Regions from separate parts of the Pseudoduganella sp. RAF19 genome, predicted to be linked through region 4. Evidence: predicted binding sites of a transcription regulator. Region 4 holds the regulator's gene; each other region holds the start of a gene.
What was found. Region 4 encodes sigma-54, which starts transcription at its own class of promoters, with help from an activator protein. Its sites were predicted from a motif close to TGGCANGNAANCTGCTTT; they were not measured.
Positions count from the first base shown of each region.

Region 1 (3,550 bases), on a different contig from region 4:
CGCCAGCAGGCCTGACTCAGCAAAATCCGGACGAAAAAAAACCGCCGTGATTGCCACGGCGGTTTTCAAGGGTAGTACCCTATTATTGTTTGCGGCGGCGTGCGAACGGCAGAGCCAGCATGCCCAGGCCCAGCAGCGCCAGGCTGCCTGGTTCAGGGATACGGTTGAAGTCGGTACCACCAACTTCGGAGTTCACAGCCACAACAGTTGCGCCCACGCAGCCAGCGGTGTTGCAAGCCACGCCTTGCGAGGTGTTGTTAAAGGCGCTGAAGGCCAGAGCGTAGAACGGGTCCGGATCGAAGAAGTATTGTTTGCCCTGTGCAGTCAGGACAAAGTTGCTGTTCAGGTTTTCGAAAGCGCCGCCCAGTGCATCGATACCAGCCAGGCCATTAACGATGACGTTCACGTTAGCCAGGTTGATGTCGTTGCCGGAGGTGTCGGCCACGTTGGTACCAGCACCCAGGGTTGCTGAGGTGAAGACGTTGTCCTGCGCACCGAATGCCAGCCATGGGTCAGCGTACAGGCTCAGGGTGATGGCAGTTGCGCCGCAGGTGACGCCTGGGCCCAGCAGGCCAGGGCACAGGAATTCCTGGTGGAAGGTAGCGTACAGACCGTAGTCCAGGCCCACACCGGTGGTCACACCGGAGATGGCGCCGCCACCGCCAGTGTTGGTGAAGGCGGTGAACTGGATGTAGCCGTCAGCGCTGTATTTGAGCGGGTTCACGCCGTCCTGGGTGATACGGGTGGACGAAGTACCGTTCATGAAGTCGGCGGTGAAGGTCGCGCCAACGCCCGCGGTTGGGGTCAGGCCCAGGGCATTTGGATTAACCTGGAACGACGGCGCGGCCATGGCGCTAGCTGCGCCCAGCGACAGCAGTGCGCCGGCGGCCAGTTTGCAGAGGCGGTTTGCGATTGTTTGCATTATGTTCTCCAGAAATTTATATCAACACTTTGTTAGCCAGACGCTGCTTTCTTTCTGTTGCTCCTGCAAACCAGCCCAGTTAAACTGCGTCTGCTTGAGCCGCCGGTCTCGCCGACTACGGTGCATACTAAGCAAGGCCTGTGCCAGACTATCCTCATCCTTTATAAAACAAGGACTTAGCAGGAATTCAACGCGGCAGCACTGATCCAATAAGCAAGTACTGTAAGAATTATCGACATTGCACTATTCCAAGTGCAATTGGCTATCAAAAACTAAGGGGGCCATATGCCGACTGCTGCATTAATGCAAACCGTTCTGAGGGAAATGCTGACCCGCGAGCGCAGCCCGCGCGTGCCGGAGCCGGACCTGGTGATGGACAACCCGGAAAACGTGGCAGCCTATGTTGAAGCAGGCCGCGAGCACGCCGTGATGGCGCCGGTTTATCTCTTCCACGGCGCGAATATCTGCGAAGTGATCAAACCTGGCGACACCGTGGTGGACCTGGCTTGCGGTCCCGCCAACCAGCTGGGCCTGGTAGCCCGCCTGAATCCCGACATCAATTTCATCGGCGTCGACATGTCGCCGCCGATGCTGGAACGCGCACGTGAACTGGTCGAGCGCCAGGGTTTGAAAAACGTGACGTTCCGCGAAGGCGACATTACCAATCTGAGCATGTTCGGCGATGCCTCCATCGATGCCGTGATGTCCACCATGGCCTTGCACCACTTGCCGACCACCCAGATGCTGGGCCAGACCTACGCTGAAGTGGCGCGTATCCTGAAGCCGGGCGGCGGTGTCTACATGGCGGACTTCGGCCACCTGAAAGCGCGCCGCAGCATCGAGTATTTCGGCTATCAGTATGCGGACCGCCAGCCGGAACTGTTCACCATCGATTACGTGAACTCGCTGCACGCAGCTTTCTATCCCGGCGATTTCGAAGCAGCGGTGCGTCCACTGGCGGGGCGCGCCAACCTGCACAAGACCTTCGGCTTGCCCTTCATGCTGGCACTGAAGAGCCCCGTGCGCCGTGGCGACGATCCGGCCTTGGTGGCCAAACTGGCGGAAATGAAACGCAACCTGCCCGAGTGGCACAAGCAGGATCTGGCGGACCTGATCCGCCACTTCCGCATGGGCGGCATGGTGTGTGAAGCTTTGGGCGCGGCGCCTTAAGGCTTGTACATCAGCGCTGCCAGCGGTTTGCGCAGCGAGCGTGCGGCAGGCGCCGGTCCGGCGCCCACCCGCGCGATGAAGACGGGGAAGCCCGGTCCTTTGAAGAACAGCTCCCGGGTGCGCGCCTGCAGAGCGCGCGCATCCGCGCGCAGCTTGTCCACGGCCGTGAACGGCGTGTTGTTGGAGGCATAGCGCGTGAAAATCAGGGGCGTCAGCTCGGGCTGCATGAACCAGCCCTGTGCGGTCAGCGTCAGCCAGAAGCGCTGCACGGCGCGGCCCGCAGCGACATAATCGTCAATCGTTTTCGGTTCGTGCGCAGCTTCGATTGAGACGTGGGCGGCACACGACAGGCCCGGCATCAAATCCATCTGCATGCGCGGCGCCCAGGTGCCCATCAGCGCGTTCATTTTCGACAGGCGCTGCCAGCTCACCATGGCCCACTTCATCAGCTTGAGCGTGGCGTTGTCCACGCCCAGGGCCTGATCGGGCACCTTGTCTTCGCTATGGGTCTTACCCCAGTCGATGATACGGCGGTGCACCTCATACGCTTCCGGCATGGTCAGGCGCAGGCGCGCATTCGCGTACATCAGCTTGGCGGCAGCCATGCGTTCGTTAAAGGATTCCAGCCAGCGCAGGGTAAAGTCCGAGCCAACGGCATCGGCCAAAGCCTGTTTCTGTTCAGCCGTCAACGGAGTGGTGCTCATGGGGCGGCGCTGCACGCTGCGTTTTTCGATGGCGCCCAGCAGGGGCGACGGACGCACGGCGGCATCCGGCACAAAGCGCACGTCGAAAATGGGCCGCGCATCTTCCGTGGGCGGCAACGCGCGGCGAGTGATATCGGCGCGCAGACCGTGAGCGGAAGCGGCAATGGACATGGTTTCCAGCAGCGCGCCAAAGGCGATCTGGCTGGGGTGGCCGTCGAGGTCGTAGACGGTGTCGTGGCGCGTGTCATGGCCGTGCACGATCACATGATCCGGGCCTGCCACTTCGAACTGCCAGGACTGGACATTGTCGCCGCTGGGCGCCCAGCGCGCGAGGTCGAGGATGGAATCGATGGTGGTCATTTTTTCTCGAGCAGGGCCTTGGCGAAGATGCGCTTGCCGACGGCCAGCGCCAGCTGCGTCAGCGGATTGCGGTGGCCGCCGGGACGCCAGGTATGGACCAGCTTGTCGCGGTAGGCGTCATACTGGAAGCCGCGCGGTGCGGCAATCACTTCGCCGCGGCCCAGCAGGATCTTCAGCGCCTGCACGCCCGCCACGCCGGCGCACAATTGCACCGACATGATGGTGGACGGCCCGCGCCGCTCCTTCAGATTGACCGCTTCCGGCCACACCAGATAGGGGCGATGCAAGCCGGCCGGCGCCAGGCCGACCATGAAGCGAAGCGCTTTTTCCAGCTCGGGCCGATCGCCCCAGCCGAAGTATTCTTCGAAGGTCATCCCACCCGGCAGGAAGTTCA
Region 1 covers NZ_JBFREF010000011.1:185,852-189,401, forward strand. The annotation lists gene AB4Z19_RS26635 (GAF domain-containing protein) at 1-15, shown strand, start outside; gene pepA (flocculation-associated PEP-CTERM protein PepA) at 83-922, opposite strand; gene AB4Z19_RS26645 (methyltransferase domain-containing protein) at 1,226-2,092, shown strand; gene AB4Z19_RS26650 (molybdopterin biosynthesis protein MoeY) at 2,089-3,156, opposite strand; gene AB4Z19_RS26655 (ThiF family adenylyltransferase) at 3,153-3,550, opposite strand, start outside.
Region 1: the regulator sigma-54 is predicted to act here: its motif matches at 1,051-1,068, upstream of pepA (flocculation-associated PEP-CTERM protein PepA).

Region 2 (3,550 bases), on a different contig from region 4:
CCGCTTCCATTACGCACAGGCGCTGGCACAAACCGGCGACAAACGCGCGGCGCGTATACAGTGCGAACAGCTGCTGGCCCTGCATGATCTTCCTCAGCGCAGCGAAGTGCAGGCGCTGATGGCCAAACTGTAAGGACATCTTAACCTGGCCCGTAACGGCCGGGAGCGATGATGTGCTGCGGGTCCAATGCGTCTTTGACACGCGCTACAGTACGCCAAAAGCTGTCGTCTCCATTGTCCAGTTTATCCATCGATTGCTGCCCCACGCGGTAGGGAATGTAGCCTGCGGCCATCATTTCCTCAAACAGCTGGTCGTGGCAGGCGCGCGCGCGGGCCGTTTCAGCCGCATCTTCCTTATCGAAAGCGACGGTCAGCACGCCGCCCAACGCGCGCTCGTTGATCATGCTGAAAGTCGCGAACAGATCGAACTGGTGCGCACGGAAAATGCGATCGGCCAGGGAGCTGGCCACCAGCATATCGGCGCCACGCATCGGCAAAACGGGCGAAACCCACAGCAGACCGCAGTTATCAAGCGCAGGATTGGCGCCTTGCGGGAAGCCTTTTGGCAAGCCACCCCGGCGGCGCCAGTAAGCCCCCGCCAGAAATCGCCCATTGGGAATGCCGCGGTTCATGTCGAATAGCGAGCGGCCCAGCGCCACGCGCGCGCGCAGCTTGTGTGCCAGCGCACCCTTGCCCAGCATTCGCACCGCCATCTCGCCCAGCGCCAGTTTGCGCTCGTCAAGAAACTGAACACGCGCCCTGGTTGGCGCCAAAGCCATGCGCACCGCTTTCCGCGCAAAGGCCAATTGCGCGGTGCTGCCGTAAAGCGCCCCTGACACGGTCCAGCTCCCAATGCCCGCCGACTTCCGCAGTTGCTGGCGCACTTCGTCGGGCAGCCGCGATGCGCCAGGCGCGAGCTGATGCGGAAAGGTCATGCCGCCCGAAATCACGCGCAAGTCATTGCCGATATGCAGAATGCTGCGCAGGATACCGCCCATACGCAAGGGCCGCAGTGCATCGACCACCGCTGCGATATCGCCGTGCTCTTCAACTGAACACAGGAAATGGTTGATCGCCTGCGTCTTCGGCATCAGCCACAGGCCGAGACTGGTGACGATGCCCAGATTCGCCTGCGTGAACAAGCCATCCAGATAAGGCCCCACGCCATACGGAAAGATGCGCTGGTTAACGGCGGTGGGAAAATGGCCAAAGCCCGTGTTCAGCACCTCGCCATTGCCCAGCACGATTCTCATTCCGGCCACGTTCTGAAAGCGGTTGCCGTAGGGCGAGTGGCCAAAGCCGCGCTCCAGGATATTGCCGACGAGGCTGGTGTCCGGTCCGCCCCCCGTGCAATCCATCCACATCGGCAAGTCTTCGCGAAGCAAATAATCCGACAGTTGCGCCTGAGTTACGCCGGGCTCGACCACCACGTAAGCCAGATCGCGGTCCATTTCCAGGATGCGCCGCATGCCACTCAAATCCACAATCACATTCCCGTCGCGCACCGCGCAGGCGTCGCCGTAGCCCCAGTTGTGGCCCACGCTGATTGGGTACAGCGCTGTGCCATGTCGTGCCGCGATGCGCACCACCGCAACGACTTCATCCGTTGTCAGCGGACGCAAGACGGCCAGGGGCCGGGTGCTGCGCGCGGCCGTGCTGGCACTGTAAGGCGCAAGACTCGCCGCATCGACGGCCACGCGCCCGGCACCAAGCAAGGCCGACCAGGCTTCCAGGGCTTCGGAGGCGCCCATGGCTAATCCTTGCCTTCCATCAGACGCGCCGTAATACCAGGTTCATCCTCGCGTGCGAAGAAGTAGGGATAGAAAGAGCGTTCTCCTTCGCGCTGCTCCATCATGCCGCCGAACTTGTCGATCTGCCGGCCCATGTACTCCAGCTCCAGCCGCAGCAGGACGGCCGGCGCCTGCACACGGCTGCAGTGGCGCTCGCCCCCAAAGTCCTTGAAGCCCAGCATCCGTTTGTAGAACATCACGTGGCGGGGGTTCACCTCGATGATGTAGTCGGTGTAGCCATGGATGTTGTGGGCGTAGATGTACGAAATATGGATCAGCGAAGCGAACACGCGCTTGCTCACATGCCGGTCGATCGCCAGCCGCGACGGCTCGCACAGACGGCGTCCCCGGGAGCGCAGGTCGTCGAGCTTGTCGCGGAAATTTTCATCGGCCGGCAAGCCGACGCCGGCATCGTCCAGACACAGCGACATGGTGCCGACTGTCGCGCCCTCCGCCTCCGCATATAGCGTAATCCGGTTGGGCGCATGCTGATCATGCGTATCGACCTCGTAACCGCGCCAGCCATACATTTTCTGCAGGAGCAGACCGGCGCTCTTCCGCGTGCCAGGGGTGTTAGCCATGCGGATATGGAACAACTGGTGGTCCAGTTGGTGGTTCAGGGCAGTATCCATGCCGCTCTCTCCAATTAAAAGATCACGCAGTGCAGGCTCTGCCGCGAACGAAACAATGCTGTCGTTATCGTGGCTCATCTCACTCAGAGCGCAGTGATCTTCAAAAGGTTCCCGCGCGTCGGACTTTTTTTCATGCGCCGTCGCGCGCTCAGCTCGGTCCGCGCAAGCATTTGATTTGATGAGGGAAATCGCTGTGGCACGGATGCTGCTGAACGGTGTGCGTCGGCACTTCGCCGCCAACACAAAAGGAGAAGCAAGCCATGAACACCTTGAAAAAAAGCCTGATGGCCACGGCCGCTGCAGCGGCGCTGGGCCTGGGAGTGGCCGGAGCGGCTCAGGCCTCGACGTTCGCGTCCGCCATCCTGGACATCAATAATTTCCGCCTGTTGCATGCCAACGGTGCGGCATTCAGCAACACCGATTTTTCTCAGTTGTCCGGCACCAACGATGCCCACGCCACGGCCTCCCGCGACATCATTTTCGCGGCAGGCAGCGATTCGCGCGGCATTCTGAGCGGCACCAATCCCAACGTGTTGCATCAATGCGTGGGAGCGCCCTGCTTCCCGCTGGTCGAAGACAATTTCACGCCTTTTGCCAGCCCGCCGCCGGTGCCGGGCAGCTTCGGCTACGCCGACCAGAATCTGACCGGTTCCTCCATCAGCATCAACGGCGGCCCCGCAGGTGCCCACGCACAGACCCGCGCCGACGCTTCGACCGGCCTGAACACGGTCACGTCCGGCAACTCGGATGTGGGCACCTCGACCACCTTCAGCTTTGTTCTCGGCAATTCGGAAACGATGACGATTGCATTTGACGGCACGCCTTACACACAAGCCTTCGTATCCGCTGGCGCAGGTCCGACGTCAAATGCCAACGCCCGCCTGTCGTGGAGCATCAACATCGTGGACCTGTCGACCGGCTTGTCGGTATTCGCCTTCGAACCGAGCGCACTCAACGCACTGAGCGCCGTCAGCCGGACTGACGCCAGCACGGGCATCCTGACCTACAACCCCGGCACGACGGCATACAGTTCCACCACGCCGATGCTGACCGGTGGCACCAGCTACCAGATCACGATCCAGCACAACACGCTGGCCAACGCATTGCAGCAGGAAGTGCCGGAACCGG
Region 2 covers NZ_JBFREF010000002.1:409,244-412,793, reverse strand. The annotation lists gene prsT (XrtA/PEP-CTERM system TPR-repeat protein PrsT) at 1-133, shown strand, start outside; gene AB4Z19_RS06475 (FAD-binding oxidoreductase) at 141-1,751, opposite strand; gene AB4Z19_RS06470 (N-acyl amino acid synthase FeeM domain-containing protein) at 1,754-2,422, opposite strand; gene AB4Z19_RS06465 (EDSAP-1 family PEP-CTERM protein) at 2,683-3,550, shown strand, end outside.
Region 2: the regulator sigma-54 is predicted to act here: its motif matches at 2,617-2,634, upstream of AB4Z19_RS06465 (EDSAP-1 family PEP-CTERM protein).

Region 3 (3,550 bases), on a different contig from region 4:
GCGTACTCGAAGTTGCGGCCATTGCGCGGATCGCGCTGCAGGTTGGCGCCGCCCGCCAGCATCACATTGTGGCCGGACAGGCGCGCTTCGTTGCCGATCATGGCGCCGCCGGCAAAAGCGGCTTGCGGATTCCAGGTCGCGGCAACGGCAATGTTTGCAGGCAGCGATGTGCGGGCACGCAGGCTTTTGCCCAGCGCCTGCGTGGCCACGCCGACGCCTGCATCCGTGAGCTGCTGGTCGGGGATGCCGAGACGCTCCACGCCGTACACAAAACCCGCTGCACCATCGATGCCTTCCTTCGGCTTGGTCGACGACGGTGGCAGATCGGTCGAGAAGTAACCGAACACCAGCTTGATCTTCTCGTCCATCGTCATTGCCGACAGTGTTTTCTGCGCGCGCTGATCGGGATCGTCAGGCGCCGCAAACGCGTGGGAAGACAAAGCAAATGCCACTGCAGCCATCAAAACTTTATTCATCAATTCAAACCTTTCTGATTTTCGTGATGCTGATCGTCGGTTCAAGCGCGGCCTTTTGCATCAGGCGTTTGCCGAGCCAGCGCCGTACCGGGATGTCATAGAACTTCAGGCAGATGTATGCCAGTGCGACGCAGGCCAGGAATGTCGCGGCAGCCACCGGCAGTGCGCCAGGCAGCGTTGCCTTGGTCCGCGAAACCCAGGCGGTGTAGCTATAAATGAAGGGGTAGTGGATGATGTAGATCGGATAAGAGATCGCGCCAAGGAAGCCGCAGATCTTCGTACCCAGCTGCGTATTCAGGTCGCCGCTTGCGCCGATGTAGACGACCATCGGGAAGACGATGACGATGCACAGCGCGTCGTAGAGGCCATTCTTCCAAAGCTCGGTCGGGCCGCCGAAGCGCGGCAGAGCCAGTGCGGCAAAGATCATCACGCTGCACAGCAGAAAGGCGTGATTGAAGCGACCGACAGTGACCACGCGAGACAGCAGCAAACCGGCGAAGAAGGGATACAGCAGGCGCGTTAAGCCAATACGTATCTGAGCCGGCGCCAGCGACCATCCGCCAATGACGTCACCGGGGCCGGTGACGCAGTAGTGCACCAGCACGCAGCCCGCGACGAACACGCACAGCGCCAGCAGCGTCTTGGAGAACTTACGCACAAACAGCGCGTACAGAATATTCGCAACGTACTCGTAGAACAGCGACCACGCGGGGCCGTTCAGCGGATGCATTTCTCCCCAGCCGCGCAGATCAAGCGCCGCGCCAACCGGCAGCAGGGTAATGCCGATGGCCATGACCATCACCACAAACCATACCGGCGTGGTTTCGATCCTGGCGAAAACTGGACTGATCTGCGTGTAGTACATCGCCGCACCGATCATCATGGCCACGACGATCATTGGATGCAGCCGGATCAGCCGGCGCTTGAAGAACTCCATGGCCGACATTTCGCGCCATCGGTCGTCGTAGGCGTAGCCGATGACGAAACCGGATAGCACGAAGAAGAAGTCCACCGCCAGATAGCCGTGATTGATGATCTGCTCAAAACGGCTCGCCGCGTGGGCTTCGAAAAAGTGGAAGGCGACGACCATCAGCGCCGCCACGCCACGCAATCCGTCCAGGATGGGGTAATGCCGCTTCGTGTCCGCGAAGCCGATCGACATGGAACTGTTTGCCACTAAGTCTCCTCCGTTTTGAAGATTTATTGATAGCGCTATCATTTCAAGGCGCGATTTTTTGATTTTTCGTCATCATACAGAGGGAAGTAGCCGCTGTCTCCAGGCGTATTGCTGTCGACAATTCTTACACTTAGCCTCGCTGTAATTTATTCTTTGCAACTAAGTATTTGATCCTGTTGAGATAGCGCTACTTGGCACACGAAGTGCTTAATCTCACTGTTCAAACTCGACAGACGCAGGGAGGTTATTATGCTTCGCAAGTCTCAGTTCTTTGCCGCTACTTTGCTTGCATTGGGCTCACTGGGCAGCCTGCCCGCGAAAGCAAACCTCGTGACCAACGGGGGTTTTGAAACCGGAGACTTCACTGGATGGGGAAACGGGTTCAACGCAGTCTGGGACGGCGTAGATGGCCTGGCGCCTCAGTCAGGTTCGTTCGCCGCGTTCTTCGGCAATCCCGGGGGCATCAGCACCATCAGCCAGAGCTTGTCGACCGTGGCCGGAACCCTTTATTCGATTTCATTCTGGCTGCAAAACGAGGCGGACGTGACCGGCAACGCCGCCCCCAATTCGTTTGAATTCGATTGGGACGGCGTCACGCAAATGTCGCTGACGAATGCGCCCGGTTCCGGTTACACCGAATACACGTTCCAGCTTGTCGCGAGCGGAGCCACGACCAACCTGGCCTTCAACTTCAGCCAGACGGCCGCTTTCTGGGATTTCGACTCGGTCGTAGTCGAGGCCGCGACCGTGCCGGAACCGGGCAGTCTCCCATTGCTGGCGGTAGGCGGCGTGCTGGCCTTCGCCACCCTGCGCGCCCGCAAGAACAGCTGAATCCGGCGTCGCCCGGCGCCAAGCCAGCGCCAGTGTCGCTAATAACAAAGTCGACCACAAGGCAGTCTTGAAAATCAAAGGCTTTTCCTGAAGCGTTATCACTTCAACGCATGCACTCAGGAGGCCGGGATGAAGCGGTATGTCGAGGGAGCAGATCGCAGCCAGTGTATTCTTTTTCCAGAGCAGTTGGACGACTACGTTGGCGAGGATAATATTGTTCGTGTCGTCGATGCTTTTATCGAAGCCCTGGACCTCAATGCTCTTGGCTTTACCGGCGCCGAACCTGCACGCACGGGCCGGCCTGCTTACCATCCGGCGGTTCTGCTCGGCATTTACATCTACGGTTATCTCAATCGAATTCAGTCCAGCCGACGCCTGGAGCGAGAAGCGCTGCGCAATGTCGAATTGATGTGGCTTACCGGAAGGCTTACGCCCGATTTCAAAACCATCGCAGATTTCCGTAAGAATAATGGCGATGCCATTTGCCAGGTGTGCAGGCAGTTCGTGCAGGTATGTCGTCGGATTGGGATGTTCTCTGAGAGCAGCGGCGTGGCTATTGACGGTAGCAAGTTCAAAGCGGTGAATAATCGTGACCGGAATTTCACCAACAATAAGCTGCAAGCTCGAATCGAACAGCTTGAAGAAGGCATTTCGCGTTATATGGAAGAGCTTGACCGAGCTGACCGGGAACCCATCCTGGTTCCGGAGGCACGCGTGGCGCATATCAAAGACAAGATCGCAGCCATCAAAGGTCAAATTGAAAGTCTTGCCGAAATCGACAAGAAATTGAAGGCCACACCAGACCAGCAGATTTCGCTGACGGATCCGGACGCACGCTCGATGTCAACAACCGGACGAGGCACGGCGACGGTAGGATACAACGTACAAACCGCCGTGGATACGCAGCATCATCTGATCATCGCTCATGAAGTAACCAATGTTGGTCATGACCGCACACAGCTCGCGTCGATGGCCAAGCAAGCCAGTGAGGTGCTACACAAGGGCGGTCTGGTGGTGTATGCCGACCGAGGCTATTTCAGCGGCCCTGAAATTCTGGCGTGTGAAG
Region 3 covers NZ_JBFREF010000009.1:164,827-168,376, reverse strand. The annotation lists gene AB4Z19_RS23355 (beta-glucosidase) at 1-476, opposite strand, end outside; gene AB4Z19_RS23350 (acyltransferase family protein) at 481-1,653, opposite strand; gene AB4Z19_RS23345 (PEP-CTERM sorting domain-containing protein) at 1,903-2,484, shown strand; gene AB4Z19_RS23340 (IS1182 family transposase) at 2,614-3,550, shown strand, end outside.
Region 3: the regulator sigma-54 is predicted to act here: its motif matches at 1,846-1,863, upstream of AB4Z19_RS23345 (PEP-CTERM sorting domain-containing protein).

Region 4 (3,550 bases):
CTCGCGAATCGCTGGGGTCACTTCGACATGATGTCCACTGATGGTGAGATTCATACACACTCCTAAAGATGATGTCGCTTACTAGTTCGTACACGCTGGTGGCGTGCAGCGGAACCGTGCACTACAAAGACTTGCGGAGGCTAACGGGAGGAATTTTCAGAGCTTCGCGATACTTGGCAACAGTACGTCGCGCAATCACCATGCCCTGTTCTCCCAGCATGTCCGCAATCTTACTGTCGGATAAAGGATTTTTAGGGTCTTCAGCTCCTGTCAATTGCACGATCAGCGCACGGATCGCAGTAGAGGAAGCTTCACCCCCGGCTTCGGTTGCGACGTGGCTGCCAAAAAAGTACTTCAACTCAAACATTCCATGCGGGGTGAGCATATATTTTTGAGTTGTTACCCGAGAAATAGTGCTCTCGTGTAGTCCCAGTGTATCAGCTATTTCACGCAACACAAGGGGTCTCATGGCAACTGCACCATGACTGAAAAAGTTCTTCTGCCTTTCAACGATCGCTTGTGCAACGCGCAAAATCGTATCGAAACGCTGGCGCATATTCTTGATCAGCCACTTGGCTTCCTGCAGCTGTGCGCTCATCTGGCTCTCGCCTTTGCCCTGCTTGAGCAGGCTGGCGTACAGCGCATTCACACGCAGGCGCGGCATCACATCATTGTTCAGCATGACGATCCAGCCGTTGCGCCCCTTCTTCACGATCACGTCAGGCACCACGTAGTCTGACACGTCTGACGCAAATTCAGCGCCCGGATGCGGATTGCACTGGCGGATCACGGCCTGCGCTTCACGCAGGTCTTCGTCGTCGCAGTCGAGGGCTTTTTTCAGCTTGTTGAATTCACGCTGGGCGAACCAGGCCAGGTGCTTCTCGACGATGCATAGCGCCATGCGGCGCGTTACCAGCGGGATGTTCGGCAAGCGCTTGATTTGCAGCGCCAGGCACTCGGACGCATTGCGCGCGCCCACGCCAATGGGATCGAAAGTCTGCAGCAGCGCCAGCGACGTACGCAATTCTTCCAGTTCGATTTCCAGCTCTTCCGGCAGACGCGCATGGATTTCTTCCAACGGCTCTTCCAGGTAGCCGTTTTCGTCCAGCGCATCGATGATGATTTCCATCAGCGCGCGGTCGCGCGGTTCCTGCACGGTCACGCGCATCTGCTCCAGCAAATGCTCGCGCAGCGTGCAGCCGCTGGCTTCCAGTTGCGGACGGCCGTCTTCATCATCGGGCGACTTGCTGCTGGAGGAATTGCTCCAGTCGTCAACAGCATCGCCCTCGCCGTTGCCTTCATAGCTCTCGCCGTCGGCCGCAGGTGCTTCCGCGCCCTCGCCGCCTTCGCTGGCAGCCTGGCCGTTTTCTTGCGGCGGCGCTTCGCCATTGCCGCTGCCCTGGCTGATGGCGCCGTCCGCCAGCAGGCGCACGGAATTGTCCAGTGGATCGTCCAGCCGCTCCAGTAATGGGTTATCACTGAGCAGCTGCTCCAACTCCTGGTGCAGCTCAAGCGTCGACAGCTGCAACAGGCGGATCGACTGTTGCAGTTGCGGCGTAAGCGCCAGGTGTTGCGAAGTTCGCAGTTGCAGTGATTGTTTCATGGGCCTTTCTTACATCCGGAAGTGTTCGCCGAGGTAGACGCGGCGCACGGATTCGTCAGCAATAATGTCGTCAGGGCGGCCGGAAGCCAGTACCGAACCCTGGTTGATGATGTAGGCGCGGTCGCAAATGCCGAGCGTCTCACGCACATTGTGGTCGGTAATTAAGACGCCGATGTTGCGCTCCTTCAGAAAACGCACAATCCGTTGGATTTCGATCACGGCAATCGGGTCCACGCCGGCAAAAGGTTCGTCCAGAAGAACGAAGCGTGGGTTAGTGGCAAGAGCCCGTGCAATCTCAACACGGCGGCGCTCACCACCGGACAGCGACAGCGCCTGATTCTCGCGCAGCTTCTCGATTTGCAGATCGGCCAGCAGCGCTTCCAGGCGCTCTTCGATCTGCTCCTTGGCCAGTGGCTTGCCGTTCACCTGCTGGATCTCCAGCACGGCACGGATATTCTCTTCCACGGTCAGCTTACGGAACACCGAAGCTTCCTGCGGCAGGTAGGACAGGCCCAGCGTGGCGCGCTTGTGAATCGGCAGGCTCGATACATCGATGCCACCGATATCGATGGTGCCAGCGTCGGATGCCACCAGTCCCACGATCATATAGAACGACGTCGTCTTGCCGGCACCGTTTGGTCCCAGCAGCCCTACCACTTCACCGCAATCGACCTGCAGCGAAACGTCATGCACCACCTGGCGTTTGCCATAGGTCTTTTGCAGACCTTTGACAACCAGGGTGCTGCTGCAATTGTTCTCCGCCATATTCATTTGACCGCCGGAGTGGTAGCTGGAGTTACCGGCGTTGCAGGCGCTGGTGCGTTGGCTTGCGAAGGCTGGATCACCATCTTCACGCGGCCGCCGCCCTGCTTGCTCTCGCCCGTGGTGGAGTTCTGCACGGAGAAGAATTCCTTGCGGCTGTCGTAGGAAATGAAAGGACCTTCAACTTCATCGGTGGTCTTGGCGCCTTCCAGGCGCGTGACCTTGGCCTTGGAAATCAGGCGCACCAGTTCGGACTTCTGGTCGTATTCGATGCGCTCGGCCTGGCCTTCGACCCACTGGTCGCCGGCGCCATCGCGCTTCTGGCGGAAAGTGGCCAGCGCGTTCGGCGCCGCCCAGAAGGTCACGTACTGATAGCCCTGCGGATCTTCCGTCACCAGCGCGCGGCCTGCCTTCATCAGCAGCGTGCCGCGGGTCAGCACCACGTCGCCGATCAGCGTGCGGGTCTGCTTCACTTCATCCGTGGTGCCCTGATTGGCTTCGATCACCGTTGGCTTGAGGGAGTCCGCCTTTTCCGCGCGGGCCAGGTTCAGGCCCATCAGCGGCAGCAGGGACAGCAGCAATAACTTGCTCAGTTTCTTTTTCATGTATGCTCCGAAAATTCTTGCTCAACGCTGAGGGGCAGGCGGATACACCAGGCGCATGCGCTGGTTCACTTCCGCCTGGCTGGTGGCGTTATTCACCTTCAGGCCAGTGCCTGTCAGCTTGGCGTTGCCGGACGTGGCGGTGAACGCCTGGTCCGTTTCCATCCGGTCTTCGTCCGGATAAATCGTCATCGCTTCAGTCTTCATGCTGAAGCTCTTTACGGTCTCGGTGCCGGCGCGGTCGGCGGTCACATTGCCGGCCAGCTTGACGCGGCTATTGCTGTCGTCCACGCGCGCCGTTTTGGCGTGAATGTCCATTGGCGGCAGGTCCGGCGTGATCTTGCGCACGACGGGCTTGTCGATCTCGGACGAATCGTCAATCGGGCGGTGGGTCAGCTTGTCGCCGGAAACGATATACGCCGGCTTGCCCTCTTTGCTCAGACGCACAAAGCTGAAGCGCTCGACGATGTAGTCAGGCTCCGTGAGCTTGGCGGCCGCCTGCATTTCCTCGCCTTCGCGGTTCAGCAGTTCGAGCAGCCAGAAGGTGCCGACGGCTGCGAACAGCGCCAGCATCATGCCGATC
Region 4 covers NZ_JBFREF010000006.1:218,106-221,655, reverse strand. The annotation lists gene hpf (ribosome hibernation-promoting factor, HPF/YfiA family) at 1-54, opposite strand, end outside; gene AB4Z19_RS17860 (RNA polymerase factor sigma-54) at 122-1,603, opposite strand; gene lptB (LPS export ABC transporter ATP-binding protein) at 1,613-2,374, opposite strand; gene lptA (lipopolysaccharide transport periplasmic protein LptA) at 2,371-2,970, opposite strand; gene lptC (LPS export ABC transporter periplasmic protein LptC) at 2,992-3,550, opposite strand, start outside.